One region of the Pseudoalteromonas sp. SR41-1 genome, then DNA from elsewhere that is predicted to be linked to it. Evidence: predicted binding sites of a transcription regulator. Region 1 holds the regulator's gene; each other region holds the start of a gene.
The links. Region 1 encodes sigma-54, which starts transcription at its own class of promoters, with help from an activator protein. Its sites were predicted from a motif close to GTTGGCACGNNNNTNGNNT; they were not measured.
Positions count from the first base shown of each region.

Region 1 (7,476 bases):
GGTGATTTAGGTATGATCACTAAAAATGACGTGGTTATGCTTATTTCTAATTCAGGGGAAACCAGCGAAGTTTTAAATATCATTCCGGTTTTAAAACGACTTGGTGCCAAAATGATAGCGATGACTGGCAATACGCAATCAACCATGGCAACCCTTGCTAATGTACATGTGTGCATTAAAGTAGAAAAAGAAGCTTGTTCATTGGGTCTAGCCCCTACATCAAGTACCACTGCAACGCTTGCGATGGGCGATGCCATGGCAGTTGCATTATTAGAAGCTCGCGGCTTTACAGCTGATGACTTCGCGCTATCTCACCCAGGTGGTAGTTTAGGCAAGCGCTTATTACTTACTTTAAAAGATGTTATGCACAGCGGCGCAAATACACCTATTATTGATGTTTCACAAACAGTTAAAGATGCCCTAATAGAAATGTCAGCTAAAGGGTTAGGTATGACAGCCATTGTTGATGAAAATCAGCAACTCGTAGGGTTATTTACCGATGGTGATTTACGTCGCATTTTAGAACAAAGAATTGATATTCATACAACACAAATAGATGTTGTTATGACTAAGTCATGCACTACAGCTACGCAAGATATTTTAGCCGCTGAAGCGCTCAATATTATGGAACGTAAACGTATAAATGGCCTAATCGTCGTCAATGAGAAAAACCAACCTATTGGCGCATTAAATATGCAAGACCTATTAAAAGCAGGAGTGTTATAAATGCAATTTGAAGAACTCTATCAACCGCTGAGCGATGATGCAAAAGCACGCGCTAAAAAAGTAAAACTACTTATATGCGATATTGATGGTGTATTTTCTGATGGCCGTATTTACCTTGGCAATCAAGGTGAAGAGCTAAAAGCATTTAATACAAAAGATGGTTTTGGCATTAAAGCACTTATAAACAGTGGCTTTGAAGTAGCTGTTATTACTGGTCGTCATTCACAGATAGTACAACAACGTATGAGCAGCTTAACCGTACAGCATATTTATCAAGGCCAAGAAAATAAGCTCATTGCCTATCAAGAATTAAAAGATAAACTCAACCTTAGCGATGAACAAATTGCTTATATTGGTGATGACGGTCCTGACATGCCTGTTATGGAGTTAGTAGGCTTTGCCGTTGCAGTAAATGATGCCCACCCTCTTATTAAGCGTTTGTCACATTATGTAACGCAAATGCCTGGTGGTTTTGGCGCTGTGAGAGAACTCACCGATTTGCTCATGCTTGAAAATGGTAAAGCATTGACTACACAAGGCACTAGTTCATGAATGCAGCGCGCATAATATTAAGCGTTTTATTCATTAGCTGTATGGTTTGGCTTTGGTACCCTTATTTTACACAAACAAATATTGTGCCTCAGGCTGAGCCTGAAGTTGTTGCTAAGCCTGATTACATAGCTATTGAGCTCAAACAGACAGCCTATGATGAGCAAGGTAAAATTAGCCACAAAGTCACTGCGGCTAAAATGGAGCTATACCAGCAATTAGGTTTCACGTTTTTTGAAAAACCCATTTTTACTTTATATAACGAGCAACAAACGTGGCAAATAAATGCAGACGAAGCAACATTATATGAAGATAAACAATTAATTTTAGAAGGTAATGTGGTTGCCAAAAATTTAACCGATAACGCCATGATAGACAAAATCAATGCTGATAATATTCAGGTTGATATAAAGTTATTAACAATGCGTTCGGAGCAACCCGTCATTATCACTGGACCCAATTTAAAAATCACCGGTAAAGGCCTAGAAGCCGACTTGAAAACCGAAGTGATAAAACTAATTAACCATACGCGAACCATATATTATGACCAATAAAATATTAAAATCACTTATAATTCCTACACTTATACTAGCGTTTAATAGTAGTGCTGCAGAGCAAAACACGCAACCTGCTGCCAATCAAATTTCAATAAGTGCCGACAAGCAAGAAGGTCAATTGAAAGCTAATGTGGGTATTTTTGAGAAAAACGTTGAGATTATTCACGGTAATCGCCGCATTACAGCCGATCGCCTCGAAGTACACAAACGTGATGAACTTGGTGATAATAAACAATTATTAATTGCCACAGGTAGCCCTGCGCACTTTGAAGAAAAGCAATCAGACGGCACGACTATGAGCGCCAGTGCTGACGAAGTACGTTATGATGTATCTAAGCGTTTTTTAACGCTTGTTGGTAATGCACAAGTATCGCAAGCCGGACAAAAAATAAATGCTAAAAGCATTACCTACGACATAGAGCAGCAGCTCATCAGTGCCGAAAAAGATGAAAACTCAACTGACCGCGTTCACACAATTTTAGTACCGATCGAAACTAAAAAAAGTAAAAAAGGCGATAAAGGTCAACCATGAGCACATTAAAAGCAGAACTATTAGCAAAAAGCTATAAAGGTCGTGAAGTTGTAAAAAACGTCGGCCTTGAAGTACAAGCTGGCAGTATAGTTGGCTTACTTGGCCCTAACGGTGCTGGTAAAACAACGACTTTTTATATGATTGTAGGGCTTGTTCCTAGCGACAAAGGTAAAATATCTATTGATGATAACGATATTACTCTTTTACCTATGCATAGTCGTGCTAGATTAGGCATAGGCTACTTACCACAAGAGTCATCGATTTTTAGAAAGCTGACTGTTTATCAAAACTTAATGGCCATTTTAGAAACGCGCAAAGAACTAAATAAACAAGCCAGAGAAGACACGCTCAATAACTTATTAGATGAATTTAGCATACAACACATTCGTGATAGCCAAGGTATGGCATTATCGGGGGGAGAACGTCGTCGTGTAGAAATAGCACGAGCGCTGGCAGCAGATCCTAAATTTATATTACTGGATGAACCGTTTGCCGGTGTTGACCCTATTTCGGTATTAGATATAAAGAAAATAATAGAACATCTTAAAAATCGTGGGATTGGTGTATTAATTACCGACCATAACGTAAGAGAGACCCTTGATGTTTGTGAAAAAGCCTACATTGTTTCTCATGGGGAGCTGATTGCATCAGGTACTCCAGAACACGTATTAAATGATAAAACAGTACGCGATGTTTACTTAGGCGAGCAATTTAGGCTGTAACATTTACGCCATGTCTTTAAGCATCTGCTAGTATTAATTATAACAACATAAAAGGATTGTTAGAGATACATGAGGCAATCACTACAGCTGCGCATGGGCCAGCAACTTACAATGACTCCACAGTTGCAACAAGCTATTCGTTTGTTGCAACTCAGTACATTGGATCTCCAGCAAGAAATACAAGAAGCTCTCGACAGTAATCCACTATTAGAGGTTGAAGAGGCAGACTATTCCGAAGACGCTGCTGGTAAAAACGAGCAAAAAGCTGATACCGATGACATAACTGTTAGCGCATCTGCTGATGATGCTCCGAGCGAATACGAACAAGATACTGGTGAAGCACTTGCAAAAGACACGCTAAGTGACGACATGGCTATGGATGTCAGTTGGGATGAGTACATGAGTGCCGCTCCTGCAGCCTCATCAGGTCCAATGCCTGAAGACGAATCAATATACCAAGGCGCCTCTACTGAAACGCTCCATGAGTATTTAATGTGGCAATTACAACTAACGCCATTTAGCCCTACAGACGAAGCTATTGCTATTGCTATTGTAGAAGCTGTCGATGATTCAGGTATTTTAACACTAAGCTGCGAAGAGATTTTAGAAAGCTTTAATCAAGAAAACGAAGATGATAACGAAGTCGAACTTGATGAAATTGAAGCGGTATTAAAACGCATCCAACTGTTTGATCCTGTTGGTATTGCTGCACGTAGTTTACAAGAGTGTTTGTGTATTCAGCTTAATCAATTTGATAAAGAAACACCTTATATTAATGAAACGAAAATGATTTTAACCGAGCATATTGATCTATTAGCAGCTCGCGACTATCGTACATTAATGAAAAAAACGAAGCTCAAAGAAGAAGAGCTTAAAGAAGTAATTACACTAATACATACTCTCAACCCAAAACCTGCAGATACTATTGTAAGGGAAGAATCTGAGTATGTTATTCCTGATGTGTCAGTTAAAAAAATTAAAGGCCGCTGGGTTGTCGAATTAAACCCAGATAGCATGCCTAAAATTCGTGTCAATAGCCAATACGCAGCAATGTCTCGCACTGTAAAATCAAGTGGCGACAGCCAGTTTATTCGCTCACATTTACAAGAAGCTAAATGGTTTATTAAAAGCTTAGAAAGTAGAAACGACACGCTATTAAAAGTTACTAATTGTATTGTTAAGCAACAACAAGGCTTTTTTGAACATGGCCCTGAAGCCATGAAACCAATGGTTTTAAATGATGTTGCTGAAATGGTAGAAATGCACGAATCGACAATTTCTCGCGTAACTACTCAAAAGTACATGCATACACCCCGTGGTATATTTGAGCTTAAATATTTTTTCTCAAGCCATGTAAGTACTGAAAACGGTGGTGAATGTTCATCTACAGCAATACGTGCGCTTATCCGAAAATTAATCGCAGCAGAAAACTCAGCAAAACCATTGAGTGATAGCAAAATAGCGGATATATTGGCTGAGCAAGGAATTAAAGTAGCGAGACGTACAATCGCAAAATACCGCGAATCTCTTGCTATTCCACCGTCAAATCAGCGTAAAAGTCTGATTTAAGACGCTAAACTAAGAGGGTAATGCTTATGCAACTAAACTTAACTGGTCGTCACGTAGAATTAACCGATTCACTAAGAGACTATATTAATACTAAATTTGCGAAGCTTGAAAGACACTCTGATCATATTAACAATGTTCATGTCATTCTCGATGTAGAAAAATTAAATCAAAAAGCAGAAGCCACAATACACGTAAGCGGTGCTGAGCTATTTGCCTCTACAGAACATCAAGATATGTATGCCGCTATTGACTCGTTGATCGACAAGCTCGATCGCCAAGTAATCAAACACAAAGAGAAGCTTGCTCGACACTAATATGATGAAATTAAGTTCACTTATATGCCAGGACTGCAGCAAAGCTGCGGTCCTTTTTAATAGCAAAAAAAGAATTTTAGAGTTCATTAGCGAACTTGCTCACGACAAACTTCCGTATTTACCGCAACAAGATATTCTTAATGCTTTAATGAGCAGAGAGAAATTAGGTAGTACAGGTATAGGACGTGGCATTGCTATTCCTCATGGAAGAATGAGCGGTGCAGAAGAGCCTTTGGCTTTAGTGCTCGTTAGCGAAACTCCAATAAACTTTGATGCAATCGATAATCGCCCTGTTGATATTTTTGTCGCACTCATCGTACCAGATGGCGATAACCAGCAGCACTTAAAGACTCTAGCAACCATTGCTGATAAACTAAACAACAAAGATTTTTGTAAACAGTTACGCAGTGCAAAATCTGATACTGAGCTTTACCAAGTTATTGTCGATCAATCATAGTTTTATAAAGGGTGTTAAATGGAGTTAATTATCATAAGCGGCCGTTCTGGTTCTGGAAAGTCGGTTGCTTTGCGCGTTGTAGAAGATTTAGGTTATTATTGCGTAGATAATATTCCAGTAAACCTACTACCTTCATTAGTTCGCAGTGTGTCTGATAGCTACGATAAAATTGCTGTTAGCATAGATGTGCGCAACATACCTAAAGAACAAGATGAATTTAACGATATTCTTGAATACTTACCAGGCTTTGCAAACCCTACGTTATTTTATTTAGATAGTGACGATCAGACATTGATCAAACGCTTTTCTGAAACACGCAGATTACACCCACTATCAATAGACTCGTTGCCTCTTGATTTAGCCATCAAAAAAGAAAAAGAATTACTTGATGTATTAACCACTCGCGCCGACTTTATGATAGATACGACTGATTTAAGTGTTCATCAACTCGCTGAATCTATTCGTGAAAAGATTTTAGGTAAAAAAGATAAGCAACTGATTGTCACATTTGAATCATTTGGTTTTAAACACGGTATACCAAAAGAAGCAGACTACGTATTTGATGCACGCTTTTTACCAAATCCACACTGGGAACCAGAGTTGAAGCCTTTAAATGGGTTAGATCAACCGGTTAAAGACTATTTAGCTAATCACAGCATAGTGCAAAAATTCACATGGCAAATTCAAACATTTGTACAAACGTGGTTACCGCATTTAGAACGAAATAACCGCAGTTATTTAACCATTGCTATTGGGTGTACAGGTGGGCAACATCGCTCTGTGTATTTAGCGCAAACTATCGGTGAAAGTTTTGCAATGACACATCCCAATGTAAAAATTCGCCATCGCGAACAAGAAAAATAATATAGCTGAATAATCACCTGTTCAGCTTAGGTAGAGTAAGTTATGCATTGTGAAGATACCTTTTTAATAAAAAACAAATTAGGCTTACACGCCAGAGCAGCTACTGTGCTTGCGCAATTAGCAGTACAATTTGATGCTACAATTACATTATTCCAAGATGACAAAGAAGCAGCAGGCGATAGCGTACTTGCATTAATGTTACTTGAAAGTAGCCAAGGAAAAGAAGTTAAAGTTGTTTGTAAAGGCCCTGATTCTGAGCAAGCTTTACACGCTGTTGGAGAATTAATAGCACAACGCTTTAATGAACAAGAATAATCTGTTTTATAAAAACAATATTCGCATTACTAGTGCTTCAATTAAAACAGATATATAAAATAAATAGGTTAGTAACGCCAGTTAACTCACCTCCCCCCATAAAGTAATATAACAATTTATAAAGGACGCCAATGCCAGAAGCTTTTGAACAAGATTATCCACTACAGCAACTAAAGCAGGTGACGAAGTCACTCAATAGTGGTCAATTTGTTCAAGTTAGGCGCATGCTCGCAAAAACGGCTCCTTGTGATACCGCATTATTATTAGAATCATCACCGCATAAAATTCGCCGACTGCTTTGGCAATTGGTCGATCCTGATGTGCAGGGTGATGTTCTTGAAGAATTATCTGAAGATGTTCGTTTAGGCATTATTGCCCAAATGGAACCTAAGCACATTGCCGCCGCAACTGAAGACATGGGCCACGATGACTTAGGTGAAGTATTACGTAGCCTGCCAGATACCGTCTATAAAGACGTTGTTAGCGCGATGGACATTCAAGACCGTGAACGTGCCACGCAAGCACTGTCATATCAAGAGCGTTCAGCAGGTGCGCTAATGAACACCGATACGGTGACCATTCGCCCTGATGTAACACTCGATGTTGTACTTCGTTATATTAGACTGCGTGGTGAGTTACCAGAGGGTACAGATGATTTATATGTTGTTGATAAACATAACTGCTTTATAGGCGCTTTATCGCTGAGTACATTATTAACTAATCCGCCAGAAAAAATTGTCCGCGATTTAATGGATGAAGATTGTGAGTCTATCCCAATCTCAATGGATGAAAGTGAAGTAGCGCAATTATTTGAGCGTCATAATTGGATATCGGCCCCAGTGGTGGACGATAACGACCAACTCCTCGGTCG
Region 1 covers NZ_JACJEK010000002.1:16,705-24,180, reverse strand. The annotation lists gene H5118_RS01580 (KpsF/GutQ family sugar-phosphate isomerase) at 1-726, shown strand, start outside; gene kdsC (3-deoxy-manno-octulosonate-8-phosphatase KdsC) at 727-1,278, shown strand; gene lptC (LPS export ABC transporter periplasmic protein LptC) at 1,275-1,829, shown strand; gene lptA (lipopolysaccharide transport periplasmic protein LptA) at 1,819-2,364, shown strand; gene lptB (LPS export ABC transporter ATP-binding protein) at 2,361-3,086, shown strand; gene H5118_RS01555 (RNA polymerase factor sigma-54) at 3,156-4,655, shown strand; gene hpf (ribosome hibernation promoting factor) at 4,682-4,969, shown strand; gene ptsN (PTS IIA-like nitrogen regulatory protein PtsN) at 4,974-5,426, shown strand; gene rapZ (RNase adapter RapZ) at 5,445-6,290, shown strand; gene H5118_RS01535 (HPr family phosphocarrier protein) at 6,333-6,605, shown strand; gene mgtE (magnesium transporter) at 6,737-7,476, shown strand, end outside.

Region 2 (7,476 bases), on a different contig from region 1:
TTCGAGCTCAGTTAATGGCGCATCGGGAGGCATAATGTCATCTAATAATCTTTTTTGCGCTTGACTCATTCCATCAAGAAACTGAGGACCTTTATCAAGTGCTGCGCCTTTGTACTTTATTGGTGACATAAATCCACCGAGTTCATTAGCCGACTCAACAATTGCAACTGATTTACCACTTTTTAACAACCCAAATGCAGTCATCATCCCTTTAAAACCACCGCCTACGACAATAGCATCAACCGTACTTACTTTTGCGCAATTATTTTCCATATTTCCATACACCCGTTATTATCAATTAGCTCTTGATCTGTTTCTCGTTTCAAACTGTTGAGCTTATAACGAGAAAAAACATCACGAATTTGCGCTTCATTATAAAAATTGGCTGATAACAAATCCTCAAATACCCCATCTTTAAAGTCGAGCCAAATATCTTGTTGCGCATCGTAACGACCAAAATCTTTATGAGTATGGCCCATTGAAAACAGACAACTTAAAATAATTGCACCATCATTTAATTGATCAAACAAACGATTATAAATTGTTCTCACATGAAAACCTGAGGTGTGTGTTGTACTGAGCCTATCAATTACTAAATCAATTTTAATATCGAGTGGTAACTTAAAGTCTTCAAAATCAACTTGGTACGTCGAAATTAAATCGTTAAATCCTTTTTCTTTCGCCCGTTGTTCCACCACCTTTAAAGCTGCGGTTGAGTAATCTACAGCTATAACCTCAGCACCGTTTTCAGCACAAAAAACACTATGGTTTCCCCCGCCACAACCTAAATCGAGTACCGTGATTGGCTTATTTTTAAAATGCGATCTGAATTGAAAAAAGTGCGAAACAATAAAGTCATAGGGGTATAGATTTAGCTGTAAACCTTGTTGATATATTTTTTGCCAATTATCTTTACTCATTTAATCACCTAATTAATATTAAATAACACAGGTACACCTGATTAACACTAAGCCCAATAATATTCTTAAATCTTAGCCGGTTTATTGTAGTTTTCGGCAAACTCTATATAGATATCATTTAAATGATTATGAAAAGCATCTATACAAATGTTGATGAATTCTGCACGGGAATCTAAATCACTATAGTAATACGTATTTGCCATAATATATGTTTGAAAGTATCTAAAAGTGCCTTGAATCAACCAGTACACATCTTCATTATTATTATGAATGTTAATTAACAGCTGGTTCTGTTGATAAAAAGCATCGGCAAGCTGCTCTCTCGTCTCAAAATAAAATGAAGTAATCTTAATTAATTGCTCTAATATATGCTTTGATTTATGTTTTAATTCAAAGCTTGCGGCATTAATATTTTTCTCAGATAAGCCTTCTAAAGATGAAGCCGAATCTAATAGCTGTTTAATTTTTTTATGTTTATCTACAAATGTATTTTTAATTTTTATATCTGAAATTTTTTTTGGCTCAGTGAACTTTATATACGCACCATCTGTTGTATTATATACTTTTAGTTTAGGTTGATGTTTTAATAATAATTCCATATTAAATTTTGACATATCAAAAATTGAAGTAGAATAAACTTCTTCTCTAAAATTTCCTTTTACACGCATTTCACCTTGCATCATATCTTTTGTTTGCTCTTTGTATTTAAAATCTTTGTCGTAATAAATACTATCTTTTGCATGATGCGTATCAGTAGAAACAAAACCAAAGTCTGTACCAATCAAATACATTGTTTTAAAGTCAAGTTCAGCAGCAATAGCTAAAGCCGTATTCGATACCGTTGGATTAGTAAACATAGGGCATGCATACTGCTTTTTTCTATCTAAAGACTTAATTAATCCCCCGCCGGCATCGTTGAGTTTATTAAGTAAAAAAGCAGATTTAAAGCGTTTCAATATCTGATCAAAAACAGTATTAACAGCGATAATATTTAAATCACTTAACTTAATATTAACTTCCTTTGTTCGCTCAACAACTTCAACCCAATCTAATAACCGGGCAACTCGTTCCATTTCAACATGTATATCGGGTTTAATATTATTCACCAGCAGGGCTTTTAATGCCGTTCCGCACGATATAATAATGATATTCTTTTGATTTTCTCTTAAAAAATCAATCGCTAAATCTAATGACGGTCCATTGGCCGCAATAAATACAGGCGCATTTTTTAATTTATTTTTAAAACTACCTGCTTTTTTTATCACAGGGAATTGTGCAGATAAATTAGCTATTGTATGAGAAACGCCGATGATTTCATCTTCAAAAAATCCCCAGCCCCCATGCCAGCGGTGTCCGACCTCTTTGATTTTATTTATTGCTTTATTTATTGAATCACTGTCATAGTGCTTAAAATAATGAATCACACTGGTATTAAAAAAGCCCTGCATAGAAAGTATAGAACCAATCTCATTAACAACATTATGCTCGGTTCCACCTATTTGAATTCTAAACACCCCGCCATTATTCAAGCATTTATTAAACAGCGGACGTAACTCTATACAATGTAGCAATGCATAAAAAGTACTAGGAGTTTGTTCATATAAAAAAACATTCGATACATTTTTTTTATTTAAGAATTCTTCAATATGAAAACCTAAACCAGCCCCTAAAAAACATACAAAATCTAGTCTATTTTCGTTTGCAGGATTACTTAGCTTGCTCATACCTTGTTCTAATCGTGCATTACGAATAGATTTAAGTAGGGCGGCATGCTTAAACACAATATTTTCATCATCTGAGTGTTTTATTTTAAAGTGAGAATAAACAGGACTTTTTAAATACTTACTAACTTGTTTTTTTGCAAATTCACGAGGGTTGTCGGTGTAAGAGAATTGACCATTGCTGTATAAGTTTTCATTCCCTTCATCGTCAAAAACTACTCCCGTATCAGTCGGTTGGTAATCTCTAAACTTATTAAAGATCTGCGGCATTTTTTCTTTTAGTAATTCTAAGTTTGCTAACAAAGTTGCTTTGAGCATCATTTTTTTTAATTCACTTTCTGCTGTATTCAAAATACACTCCAGTTTTTCATTTGATTTGTTGAGCTTTTATCAAATTTTATCACTAAACTAAAAATTTGATATGGCTGTAAACTGACAGTTTATTGTCTATTTGAAGCATTATGCTTTATTTTAAATAAATGTTTAATACCTTAAGAATAGGTCTGATATAATAGTCTCTATATAACCTCAGGCAATTTATGCGCCAACTTTTATTTGACGATGTTTATAATTATATTTAAGTTACTTATATGCCTATTACTAAACACTACCAAAGTACTTGGCATTATTTTTGCTTTATTCGGGTATTGCATCACACAATTTTAGTAATATAAATTTTAGGATTCCCCCATGGCTCACATCTCAGTAAAAAAATACGGTCAAGTTCGTGCTAGTAGCATTGCCGAAATGGCCCCTTACGAACAAATAAACCTTATATTCAGTAATATCATCGGTCGCTTAGCAGCAACAAAAGGGTTTATTGAGCGCAAGGAAATACAAAAAAAAGGTGAAAATATTTCAGCCTGTGTTTTATTATTTGGCGCACTGCAAGACGCACTTAATTTAGAAGTAGAGCAAGACCCTAGTATTTCTAACAATTTATTGGCACTTTACGATTACTGCCAACGCCGTTTAACGCAAGCGAACATAAACAACGATATTGAAGCAATTGTGGAAGTATCAAGTATTGTTAAAGAAATTAAAGAAGGTTGGGATAACATCCCGCTAGATCAACGCAGCCCTGCGGTTTAATTTCAATTATGGACTCGCCAACATCTTCAGAGCAACTAACAAACAGCTCTGAGCTCATACAAACGTTGCTTAGTAAAATTGAAGCCTTAGTAAATGATGATAATGCAGATGAAGCTCAGCCTCTTTTAGACACTTTAAATGTTGAACTAAAGCAATGGTGCGAAAGCAGCGACGGCCCAAGCGCAAAGCAATTAGAATTAATTCAGCTTAGTATAAATACTATTTTAGTAAAAGCGAATGGTGCAAAAAACGAATCATCTAAAGCTATTATTAAACATAAAAAATCAGGTAAGGCGATTAAAGCTTATAAAGCAAGTAGCTAAAATCTACTCAAATAGAAAACACAAAAAAACCGTTTTAAATAACGGTTTTTTGTGTTTTCTTAATTTAGTTATTAATTTAATATCATACTTAATCTACTAAGAGTTATCTCGTACTACGCCTGGCATATTCTCTAATTGAGCTTGAACATAACTGCTGGTGTTATTAAGGCTCGCCACTAATAAATCCATCGCATTATATTGAGCATATAAGCGAGACGATAGCGACTCCATTTTACTGGCAAGGTCCAAGCGATCATCATCTAAATTATCTAGCTGATTCGTTTTACTATCAATCCGGTTTTGTATAATGCCGTCAGAGTCTGTATAAAAGCTCATTAGCTCATCAAACGACTGTGCGAAGCCATTATCGTCATCGCCTACAAAAAATTGCTGCACTAAATCTACGTTTGCATCTATTTGCTCATCTAGTGTTTCTGTATTTAGCGTTAAAACACCGTAGCGGTCTGTTTCGACACCTAATTGCGAAAGTGATAATGAGTTGCTATTACCTAAATCCACGGAATCGGTAATCTGTTCTCGTAATTTAGACATTACACCACGTAGTAACGAGTCACCAGCCATAACACCTGCACCATCAGCTGAAGTACCTAGATTATTACTTAACTCTAAAAGCTCATTGTAGCTTGATATAAAACTATTTAAGCCTGCTTGTATATTATTATTGTTTTCAGTAACTACTATATCGCTGATATCGTCATCAACACCATGTGCTTTTTTAGCTGTTATTGTAATACCGTCAATTACATCAGAAAACTCATTGGATGAACTACTAACCGTAAGGGAGCCATCTATAGTAATTGAAGCATCTGTTGCAGCAATAATTTCAGATGAATTTTGAACTCCAGCAGAATCGAAAGCAAGACGAGATAAGCCGTTTGTATCAGTATTGTCACCATCAATATCTGTTACTTCTACTTTAATTTCATTTGCAAGGCCGCTATTTTTGGCAGCAAGTACTAAATGTTGGCCGGTATCGTCAGTTATTATTGTTGCGTTGATGCTATCGTTATCATTACTATCATTAATTGCATCTCTAATTTCACTTAATGTTGCAGAATCCGATACTTCAATATCAAAGCTATTATCGCCCGAGCTAAGAGTTATGGTGCCCTCCCCTACAGCTGTGTCCGCATCAAGTGCCACTGAGAGTATTTTATGCTTTGTAGCAAGGTTGTTAACCTCTACGGAATAACCCCCAGGTTGTGCATCTTCATTAGCACTTAATTGTACAAAGCTATCACTACCAGATGAACTACGCTTTTGATAATTGTCTGCGTCACCTAATACTTCCATAGCGGTTTGAACCTGCTGTAACGCAGACTTTAAAGCGCCCACAGCAGAAATATCCGTTGTTAAATTAGCTTCTTTAGTATTTAAACGAGCTTCAGCAGGAGCTTGCTCAGCATTAACTAATGCATCCACAATATCTGATACAGCTAAACCAGAGCCTAAACCATTGAACGAAATAGACATACTTACCTCTTAAATACTCAAAAATAAACTAACTTAGTATTAGTAATTAGAACTACTCATTAAACTGTTTGATCAATTAAAATACCAGCTGATTCAGATAATTTAGATACTAAGCTCAATACTTCCTCAGAAGGATATTGTTTAATAACTTCGCCACTGTTTTTATCAAGCACTTTAATTACATCGCGGCCTGAATCTTCATCAACTTTAAATTGCAAACTTCGGTTCATTTCGCCCATAAAGTCCTGCAATTGTTGCGCCATTTGTTCTAGCTGTTCGCGCTCTAACGGCTGAGCTTTTTCATCTTGGTTATTATTGTTATATTGATTTTGCTGTAACTTTTGTTGATTTTGTGCATCCACCTGCTTTACATCATCAACCGCTCGCTCAGTTAAAGAGTGAGCAGCTTGTCCTGTTTGCTTATTATTACCAGCAATGGGAACCGCTGATGTAGTAACCTCTGCGTTTGAAGTAATTGTATTCATAACAGATTCCTATTTTTCACTTAATTAAACCAACAATAGCTTAGTTTAAATTTTTAAACCACAAAAGGAGGTAGCTAAAGCCACCTCCTTTTTTACAACTAATACTGACTTTATGTACTAGCTAGCTACCCATTAAGCTATAGCGTTTAACTTATTAACCTAATAGGCTAAGTGCTGTTTGTGGTAACTGATTCGCTTGCGACAAGATTGATGTACCCGCTTGTTGCAAGATTTGGTTTTTCGTCATTTCTGCAGTTTCAGTTGCAAAGTCAGTATCTTGAATACGGCTACGTGAAGCAGACACATTTTCAGAGATGTTAGACAAGTTGCTAATGGTGTGGTCAAAACGGTTTTGAACCGCACCTAAACCAGCTCGCTGAGAGTCTATACTTGCAATCGCATTATCAATAATCGCTAATGCATCCTGAGACCCGCGCTGACTTGTAATGTCGACATCCTCAACGTTTACAAGTGAACTTACTACTTCTGTGTTAGCTGCCGCAGACATACTAGCATCGTCAGCTTCAACGCTAAATACTTCAGCAGAGTTTAACTGTACAGTACCTGTTACTATAGAGCTATCACCTGCAGCCAAAACACTGGTACTTGTAGTATCATCGCCATCGTAAGATTGACCAGTAAGGGTTATACCAACAGTTGTACCTGTTCCACTTTCTGCTAAATCTGTTAATTCAATGTCTGCACCGGTATTATTTGATATTGTAAGTTCACCATTTTCTACAGTAGCTGTTACACCGTGCTCATCGGTTTTAGCATTAATGGCCTCTGCCATAGCTTGCTTATCACCTTCTTCTGTACCAGTGCCAACATATGAAATAGTTGATTCATCACCGGCATCTAGACCAGCTCCATCTAATTTAAAACTAATAGTCTCGTCTAACTCACCTGGTGTACCTATATCAACAGTTGCCTCAGTTCTTGCTTGAGCGGATACACCCGTTGCACTATTATAGCTATTAATAGAATTCGCAATGTCTTCTGCTGTTGCAGCAGCTGCAATAGTTACAGTTGCCTCTTCACGGCCTGAAATAGTGTAATCACCTCCAACCACTCCATTTGTAGTCGCTGTAGTAGATAATGTTGCAGCTTCGCCTAAACCAACTGTATCACCTTGAAGGTTTACTTGATTAGTCCCTATTTTATTAGCTGCCACGCTAGACAATGACACATTAATTGTTTCGTTTGAGTTAGAACCAATTTGGAATGATTTAGAACCAAAGCTACCATCTAAAAGCTGTTGACCACCGAATGATGTTGTATCGGCAATTCGCGTAAGCTCTGTCTGTAATGCTGCCACTTCTTTTTGAAGAGACTCACGGTCTTCAGTTGAATTAGAACCGTTAGCAGATTGTAGTGCTAGTTCACGCATACGTTGTAAAATGCTTGTAGACTCGCTCATTGCACCTTCAGCGGTTTGTGC
Region 2 covers NZ_JACJEK010000010.1:22,937-30,412, reverse strand. The annotation lists gene H5118_RS10295 (NAD(P)-binding protein) at 1-273, opposite strand, end outside; gene H5118_RS10290 (class I SAM-dependent methyltransferase) at 249-920, opposite strand; gene H5118_RS10285 (6-hydroxymethylpterin diphosphokinase MptE-like protein) at 986-2,992, opposite strand; gene fliS (flagellar export chaperone FliS) at 3,332-3,733, shown strand; gene H5118_RS10275 (hypothetical protein) at 3,742-4,056, shown strand; gene fliD (flagellar filament capping protein FliD) at 4,153-5,550, opposite strand; gene H5118_RS10265 (flagellar protein FlaG) at 5,610-6,035, opposite strand; gene H5118_RS20920 (flagellin) at 6,190-6,543, opposite strand; partial or broken gene H5118_RS20915 (flagellin) at 7,336-7,476, opposite strand, start outside.
Region 2: the regulator sigma-54 is predicted to act here: its motif matches at 3,260-3,278, upstream of fliS (flagellar export chaperone FliS).

Region 3 (7,476 bases), on a different contig from region 1:
CTTTCTTTAATTAACTCTATCAATACTATAATTCAGACATAAAATAATTTATAGTTTTGTTAAATTATTTTATGTAAAAGGAAGTGGTATTTGTGCATGAATATCAAATAGAAAAAGCAGAGAAAGACGCAGAATATAAATTATTAAACCGGGCTTTTGATGATCTATTTCCTATCTGCAGATCAATTACCGGGTTGGGTATCGAGTCTTCGTTAAATTACTTTAAAAATTTAATGCCACTAACTATTGAACAAGTAAAATCTGGGACTACTGTATTTGATTGGGTCACACCGGCATCTTGGCTCTTTAAACGCGCTCGCTTGTGGGGCCCTAACGGTAACTTAATCTGTGATACTGAGGTTAATAATTTACATGTTATAAATTATTCTGAGCCAGTAGATAGAGAAATTGACTTTGCTGATTTAAGACCTCATTTATATTCCATCCCTCACTTACCTGATGCAATCCCCTATGTAACCAGCTATTACAAACGAACTTGGGGTTTTTGTTTGGCGCATAATATATTGAAAAGCTTGCCGCAAGGTAAATATAAAGTGCGTATTGAAAGTTCCTTTGATGACGAAGGAGGTGTCCCATTTGGACAATGTTCGTTAGCAGGTCAGAGTAAAAAAGAAATACTTTTAACCAGTTACTTATGTCATCCATCTATGGCAAATAATGAACTCAGTGGACCTTTGGTTTTATTGGGATTATATAATCGTATAAAACACTGGCCAAAAAGACGTTTTACATACCGTTTCTTACTGAACCCAGAAACCATCGGTTCATTGTGTTATTTATATAAATATGGCGATGCTTTAAAAGAAAACTTAGAAGCCGGTTTAATTTTGACCTGTTTAGGTGGACCAAAATCAAAACTACGTTACAAAAAAAGTAAACGAAATGACAGTTTATTCGATAAGTTAGTAAGTGGCGCCTCAAACGAGGAGTGGGACTTTATTGATTTTACGCCCTTAAGTGGTTCAGATGAAAGGCAGTTTTGCGCACCAGGATTTAATTTACCTATGGGCCAAGCAAGTCGTAATAGTTATGGTGAATATGAAGGTTATCATAATTCTTTAGATACAAAAGAGTATATGTCTATTGACTCTCTTATTCGCTCAATTGATGAAATAGAAAAGCTATTAGTTAAAGCTGAGTATGGTACTAAAGTGATTAATTTATGCCCTTATGGGGAGCCACAATTAGGAAAAAGGGGGCTTTATCCAACGATGAACTCCTACCAGCATACTCAAGGTTCAAGTGATAATGCATTAGACTCTCGCCAAGAGCTAAACAGTATTTTAACCATTTTAAGTGAAGCCACTGGTGATGTGGATATGCTAGATATTGCAGAAAAGATAGGAATCGATTTAGTTCACTTAATGCCCATTATTGATAAGTTAGAGGGGCATCAATTAATCCAGTTTAACAGCAGTCGAGTTTTATAACGGAACATATTTAGACTTACCTCTTCACATATTGACTTAAAACCAGTTTTAAAATTGCAAAAAAAGCCATTGATACTAAAGCTTTGTTAGATTTTTTTCGCTTTTCCCCAGCAGTTATTACTGATTTCAAAATGAGTGTCATTTTTACGACAGGAAAATTTATTGTAAGCTCTTGATTGTTAGGTGTTAATTTTTGGTACGTTTTGTGCATTTAATCTCATGTATTATTTAAATGAGATTTGATTATGGCTCTTGCAAGCGTGCTAAAACCACAGTTTTTTTCTGCAAATCAGTATAACCCATGTTTACTTCAAGAGGAGTACATTGGTGAATTAAGCGATCTGCGCAAGCAAGCAAGTTGGCTTTCGCATTTGGTTGATACCATGCCAGCAGGCGTGGTTGTACTCGATGGCAAAGGGTTGATTGCAAAAGCGAATCAAATAGCGATTGATATGCTTGGCGAGCCACTTGAAGGTGAACGCTGGTTTAATGTTATTCAGCGCTCTTTTAGGCCGCATCAAGATGATGGTCACGAAGTGTCTTTAAAAGATGGGCGTTTAATAAAACTTGATATTACCGCTTTAGCACCAGAGCCTGGGCAACTTATTTTAATGACGGATTTAACCGAAACTCGCCGCTTACAAAAACGTGTTGCACATATGCAGCGATTAAGCGCGCTGGGTAAAATGGTTGCATCATTAGCGCATCAAGTACGTACGCCGCTTTCAGCCGCTATGCTGTACGCAGCTAATTTAGGGTCTAAGCGCTTACCCGAAGCATCTCGCGATAACTTTCAAACAAAGTTAATGTCGCGTTTAAAAGATTTAGAAACTCAAGTAAACGACATGCTGTTATTTGCTAAAAGTGGCGATCAGCAAGTTGTTGAGCAAGTTTCAATGCAGCAGCTTTTAACCGAAGTTAAAGCAGGTGCTGATGCGATGGTCGCACTTAATGAAAGTGAACTGGATGTAAGCTTACCAGAACCCGATATACAAATAGTTGGTAATAAAACGGCATTGGCCAGTGCTATTCAAAATCTAGTGCACAATAGTATTCAAGTTATTGGCGGCGGCGCAAAAGTAAAAATTAGCGCACAAAGAGATTTAAAAGATTTAGATATGGTTCGTATTAGTGTGAGCGACAATGGCCCAGGTGTTGATTTAAGCCAAAGCGATAAAATTTTTGAACCATTTTTTACTACAAAAAGTCAGGGCACAGGTTTAGGGCTTGCTGTAGTGAGTTCGGTGGCTAGTGCGCACCAAGGCCGTGTTGATGTGACTAATAATACGCATGGTGGTGCCTGCTTTAGCTTGTTACTGCCTATTAAGGCAACATCTAAATTAGAGGGGTCATTATGAGTAACACTATTTTAGTTGTCGAAGATGACGCAGGGCTTCGTGAAGCCTTAATAGATACCCTTGAAATGTCGGGTATTGAATGTGTTGCAGCGAGCAGTGCTGAGCAAGCAATGTTACTGCTTAAAAAAGATCAATTTTCGCTTGTTGTAAGCGACGTGCAAATGGGCGCAATGAGTGGACTTGATTTACTACGCAGTATTAAATTAAACCACCCTGATTTACCTGTATTGATGATGACGGCGTATGCCACAATTGACGATGCGGTAGAGGCCATGCGCCTAGGTGCAATTGACTACATGGCAAAACCATTTGCACCTGAAGTGCTGTTAAATATGGTGAGCCGTTATTTGCCTGAAAAAGCAAAAGAAACCGACGGCCCCGTTGTTGCTGATCCAACTAGTATTCAATTATTGGAGCTTGCAAGTAAAGTAGCACGCTCTGATGCAAGTGTAATGGTACTTGGCCCAAGTGGTTCGGGTAAGGAAGTACTTGCGCGTTATATTCATGATAAGTCGAGCCGATGTAATGAGCCATTTGTAGCGATTAACTGCGCGGCTATTCCTGAAAATATGCTCGAAGCCACGTTATTTGGTTACGAAAAAGGGGCTTTTACGGGGGCGATTCAAGCATGTCCGGGTAAGTTTGAGCAAGCACAAGGCGGTACTATTTTACTTGATGAAATTACTGAAATGGACTTAGGACTACAAGCTAAACTTTTACGCGTACTGCAAGAACGTGAAGTAGAGCGTTTAGGGGGGCGTAAAACAATTCAGCTCGATGTACGTATTTTGGCAACCAGTAATCGTGATTTAAAAGAAGCCGTGTCTGAAAATCAGTTTAGAGAAGATTTATATTACAGGCTTAATGTTTTTCCACTTATGTGGCGTCCATTGTGCCAACGCCCTGGCGATATTATTGTATTGGCTAAGCATTTAATTGAGCGCCATATAAGTAAAAGCAAGGAGCCTATGGCGTATTTAGATAAAGCTGCCGAGCAAAAGTTACTGGCTCACGCGTGGCCTGGTAATGTGCGCGAACTTGATAACGTTATACAGCGTGCACTTATACTGCGAAGTGGCGATACAATAAACGAGCATGCTATTTTTATCGAAAACTTAGTATCTAATAACTTTGTTATGGAGCCTTCATTGGCACCGGCGCAAACCGTATCGCCAACAGAATTAGCTCATGCAGATAAAGGTGTTGATAAAAGCACGTTAAGCTCTGCATATTATGATGAAAAATTGCATGCTGAGGATGAGCCTAATCAAGGTTTGCTAGCGGCAGATACCGGTAGCTATAAAGATGAGCTTAAAGACAAAGAGCATCGTATTATTTTAGAAACCCTTGCACGTTGCCAAGGTAAGCGTAAAGACGTTGCTGAAACGTTGGGTATAAGCCCACGAACTTTACGTTATAAACTAGCGCAAATGCGCGATTTAGGTATTTCACTTCCTGCATAACCTCCTATAAACCCTAAGTTTGCGCTGCGAGCTTAGGGTTGTCAAAACTCTGACTAATACAAATTAAAGGTAACCCATTGTATTTTAATGCTTAATTATTTGGCATGCTTTGTGCTTTATTACTTGTAAGAGTTCACTGCGTGTCAGAGATAAATTATGAAAATTCAAAACAGTGCTGTATTTCAAGAAATGCAATCAATGGCTTTAGAAGCCGGCCGTAATAATCAAACTAATAAACTGCCAACTCAGGTGCAGTCTACTTCTACAGCACAATTTGGCGACATGCTAAGTGATGCAATAAATTCAGTGCACGGATTACAACAAGATGCCGCGCAAAAAGTAACAGCAGTTGAGATGGGGGATCGAAGTGTATCCCTTGCTGAGGCGATGATTGCTTCTCAAAAATCGTCAGTTGCTTTTGAGGCTACAGTACAGGTTCGTAATAAACTTGTTGAAGCTTATAAAGAAATCATGAACATGCCTGTTTAATTAGGTAGTGGAGAATTATTGTGGCGCAATCTAACCAATCTACAGACCTAGCACTTGCTGGTGGCGGTATTGACCAAAGTGGTGGTGATGATCAACAAGAACAAAAGTCAGGCTACTTAAGTGCTTTAAATGGTGTTGATGTATTGCGCCAAGTAACATTGGTTATAGCATTGGCTATTTGTTTAGCTATCGCGATTTTTATTATTATTTGGGCTCGTCAGCCAGATATGCGCCCGTTAGGCAAAATGCAAACAGAAGAGCTTATTCAAACATTAGACTTTTTAGATGCGCAAAAAATTGAATACCAACTAGATGGCAATGTTGTATCGGTTGATGAAAGCGAATACCAAAACATTAAATTGCTAATGACCCGCGAAGGGTTAGAGCAAGGCCCTGCATCTGGCTCTGACATAATTATGCAAGATATGGGCTTTGGTGTAAGCCAACGCTTGGAGCGTGAACGCTTAAAACATGGTCGTGAACAGCAATTAGCACGCACCATTGAAGAGCTAAATAACATTACTCGCGCCAAAGTATTGTTAGCCATCCCTAAAGAAAACGTATTTGCCCGCAGAGAGAAAAAACCATCCGCTACTGTTGTATTAACACTTAAGCGTGGCCGCTCACTTGACCGTGAAGAAGTAGACTCTGTTGTTGATATGATTGCTTCAGCAGTACAAGGCTTAGAGCCTGCACGTGTTACGGTTACTGACCAAAATGGTCGATTATTAAATTCAGGTTCGCAAAGCTCATTAGCAGCACGCTCTCGTAAAGAATACGATTTAGAACGTAAGCGCGAACAAGAGTATCTTGAAAAAATAGACAGTATTTTAATACCGGTTGTTGGGCTTGCAAACTATACAGCTCAAGTTGATTTGAGCATGGACTTTAGCTCAGTTGAGGAAACTCAAAAGCGTTATAACCCAGACCTACCAGCGGTTAGAAGCGAAACCACATTTGAAGAAAATAACATTGGTGGTTTAGCTGTTGGTATTCCTGGTGCGCTTACAAATCAACCACCGCTAAACTCAAACATCCCTGAAGTTGCAGGACAAGGCGGCGCAGGCACAGCTACGTCACCAACACGTAGCCACAAAGAAGCAACACGTAATTATGAACTCGATACAACTATTTCTCACAAGCGCCAGCAAAGTGGTGTAATACGCAGAATAAGTGTGTCAGTTGCTGTTGACTATGTCCCTAAAGTGGGAGAAAACGGCGAAACAACTATGGCCCCGCGCTCGGTAGAGGCATTGTCAAATATTCGTCGCTTATTACAAGGTGGTGTAGGTTTTGATATGCAACGTGGTGATGCACTTGAAGTAGTAACAGTGCCGTTTGTACGTGAAGCAACAAATTTAGCAATAGAAGTGCCACTGTGGGAACAAGACTGGTTTATGAAAATAGCCCGCCTTGTACTAGGAGCCTTAGTTATCATTGTATTGATAATGGCAGTAGTAAAACCAATGCTTAAGCGCTTAATTTACCCAGACGATACACTAGAAGAATACGACGAAGATGCATTAAGTTCAGGCGTAGATATTGGCGACAATACACTTGATATGCTAAATAAAGACTTTGATTCTGCTTCGGTTGGTTTCTCAAGTGATGGTACACTGCAGTTACCGGATTTACATGGCGACGAAGATTTACTCAAAGCAATTCGTGCCCTTGTAGCTAACGAACCAGAACTATCATCACAAGTAGTGAAAGCGTGGTTAACAGAAGATGACTGATCAAGAACAAAAACAACTCCCGCCAGCCTTTGATGTTGATAAGCTAGATGGGGTAGATAAAGCTGCTATATTACTTTTGAGTTTATCAGAAGAAGATGCCGCGCAAATCCTTAAACACTTAGAACCTAAACAGGTACAAAAAGTGGGTATGGCGATGGCTGGGCTACAGGATTTATCGCAAGCTAAAATTAGCGCTGTACACAACTTGTTTATAGAACAAATTCAAAGCTTTAGTACCATTGGTTTTCAGTCAGAAGACTTTATTAAAAAAGCGCTTACAGCAGCACTTGGTGAAGACAAAGCCGCTAGCCTTATTGACCAAATTGTTATGGGCTCAGGTGCTAAAGGCTTGGATTCATTAAAATGGATGGACTCTAAGCAGGTAGCAAATATTATTCGTAATGAGCATCCGCAAATTCAAACCATTGTATTATCGTATTTAGAGCCAGAACAGTCAGCTGAGATTATTGCTCAGTTCCCTGAAAAAGTGCGTTTAGATCTAACAATGCGTATTGCAAACCTTGAAGAAGTTCAGCCAGCAGCACTGCAAGAGCTAAACGAAATTATGGAAAAACAATTTGCCGGCCAAGCAGGTGCACAAGCCGCTAAAATGGGTGGCTTAAAAGCAGCTGCAGATATAATGAACTACCTAGATACCAATGTAGAAGGGCAGTTAATGGACTCTATTCGTGAGCATGACGAAGAGATGTCGCAGCAAATTCAAGACTTAATGTTTGTGTTTGAAAACTTAATGGATGTTGAAGACCGTGGTATTCAAGCAATCCTACGAGAAGTACAACAAGACGTATTAATGAAAGCAATTAAAGGCACCGACGATGCCCTTAAAGATAAAATACTGGGCAATATGTCTAAGCGTGCAGCCGAAATGCTTGCTGATGATTTAGAAGCTATGGCACCTGTTCGTATAAGTGAAGTAGAAGCGGCGCAAAAAGAGATTTTATCAACAGCGCGTCGTTTA
Region 3 covers NZ_JACJEK010000010.1:40,390-47,865, forward strand. The annotation lists gene H5118_RS10345 (DUF4910 domain-containing protein) at 93-1,451, shown strand; gene H5118_RS10350 (PAS domain-containing sensor histidine kinase) at 1,697-2,809, shown strand; gene H5118_RS10355 (sigma-54 dependent transcriptional regulator) at 2,806-4,272, shown strand; gene fliE (flagellar hook-basal body complex protein FliE) at 4,429-4,761, shown strand; gene fliF (flagellar basal-body MS-ring/collar protein FliF) at 4,782-6,497, shown strand; gene fliG (flagellar motor switch protein FliG) at 6,490-7,476, shown strand, end outside.
Region 3: the regulator sigma-54 is predicted to act here: its motif matches at 1,644-1,662, upstream of H5118_RS10350 (PAS domain-containing sensor histidine kinase).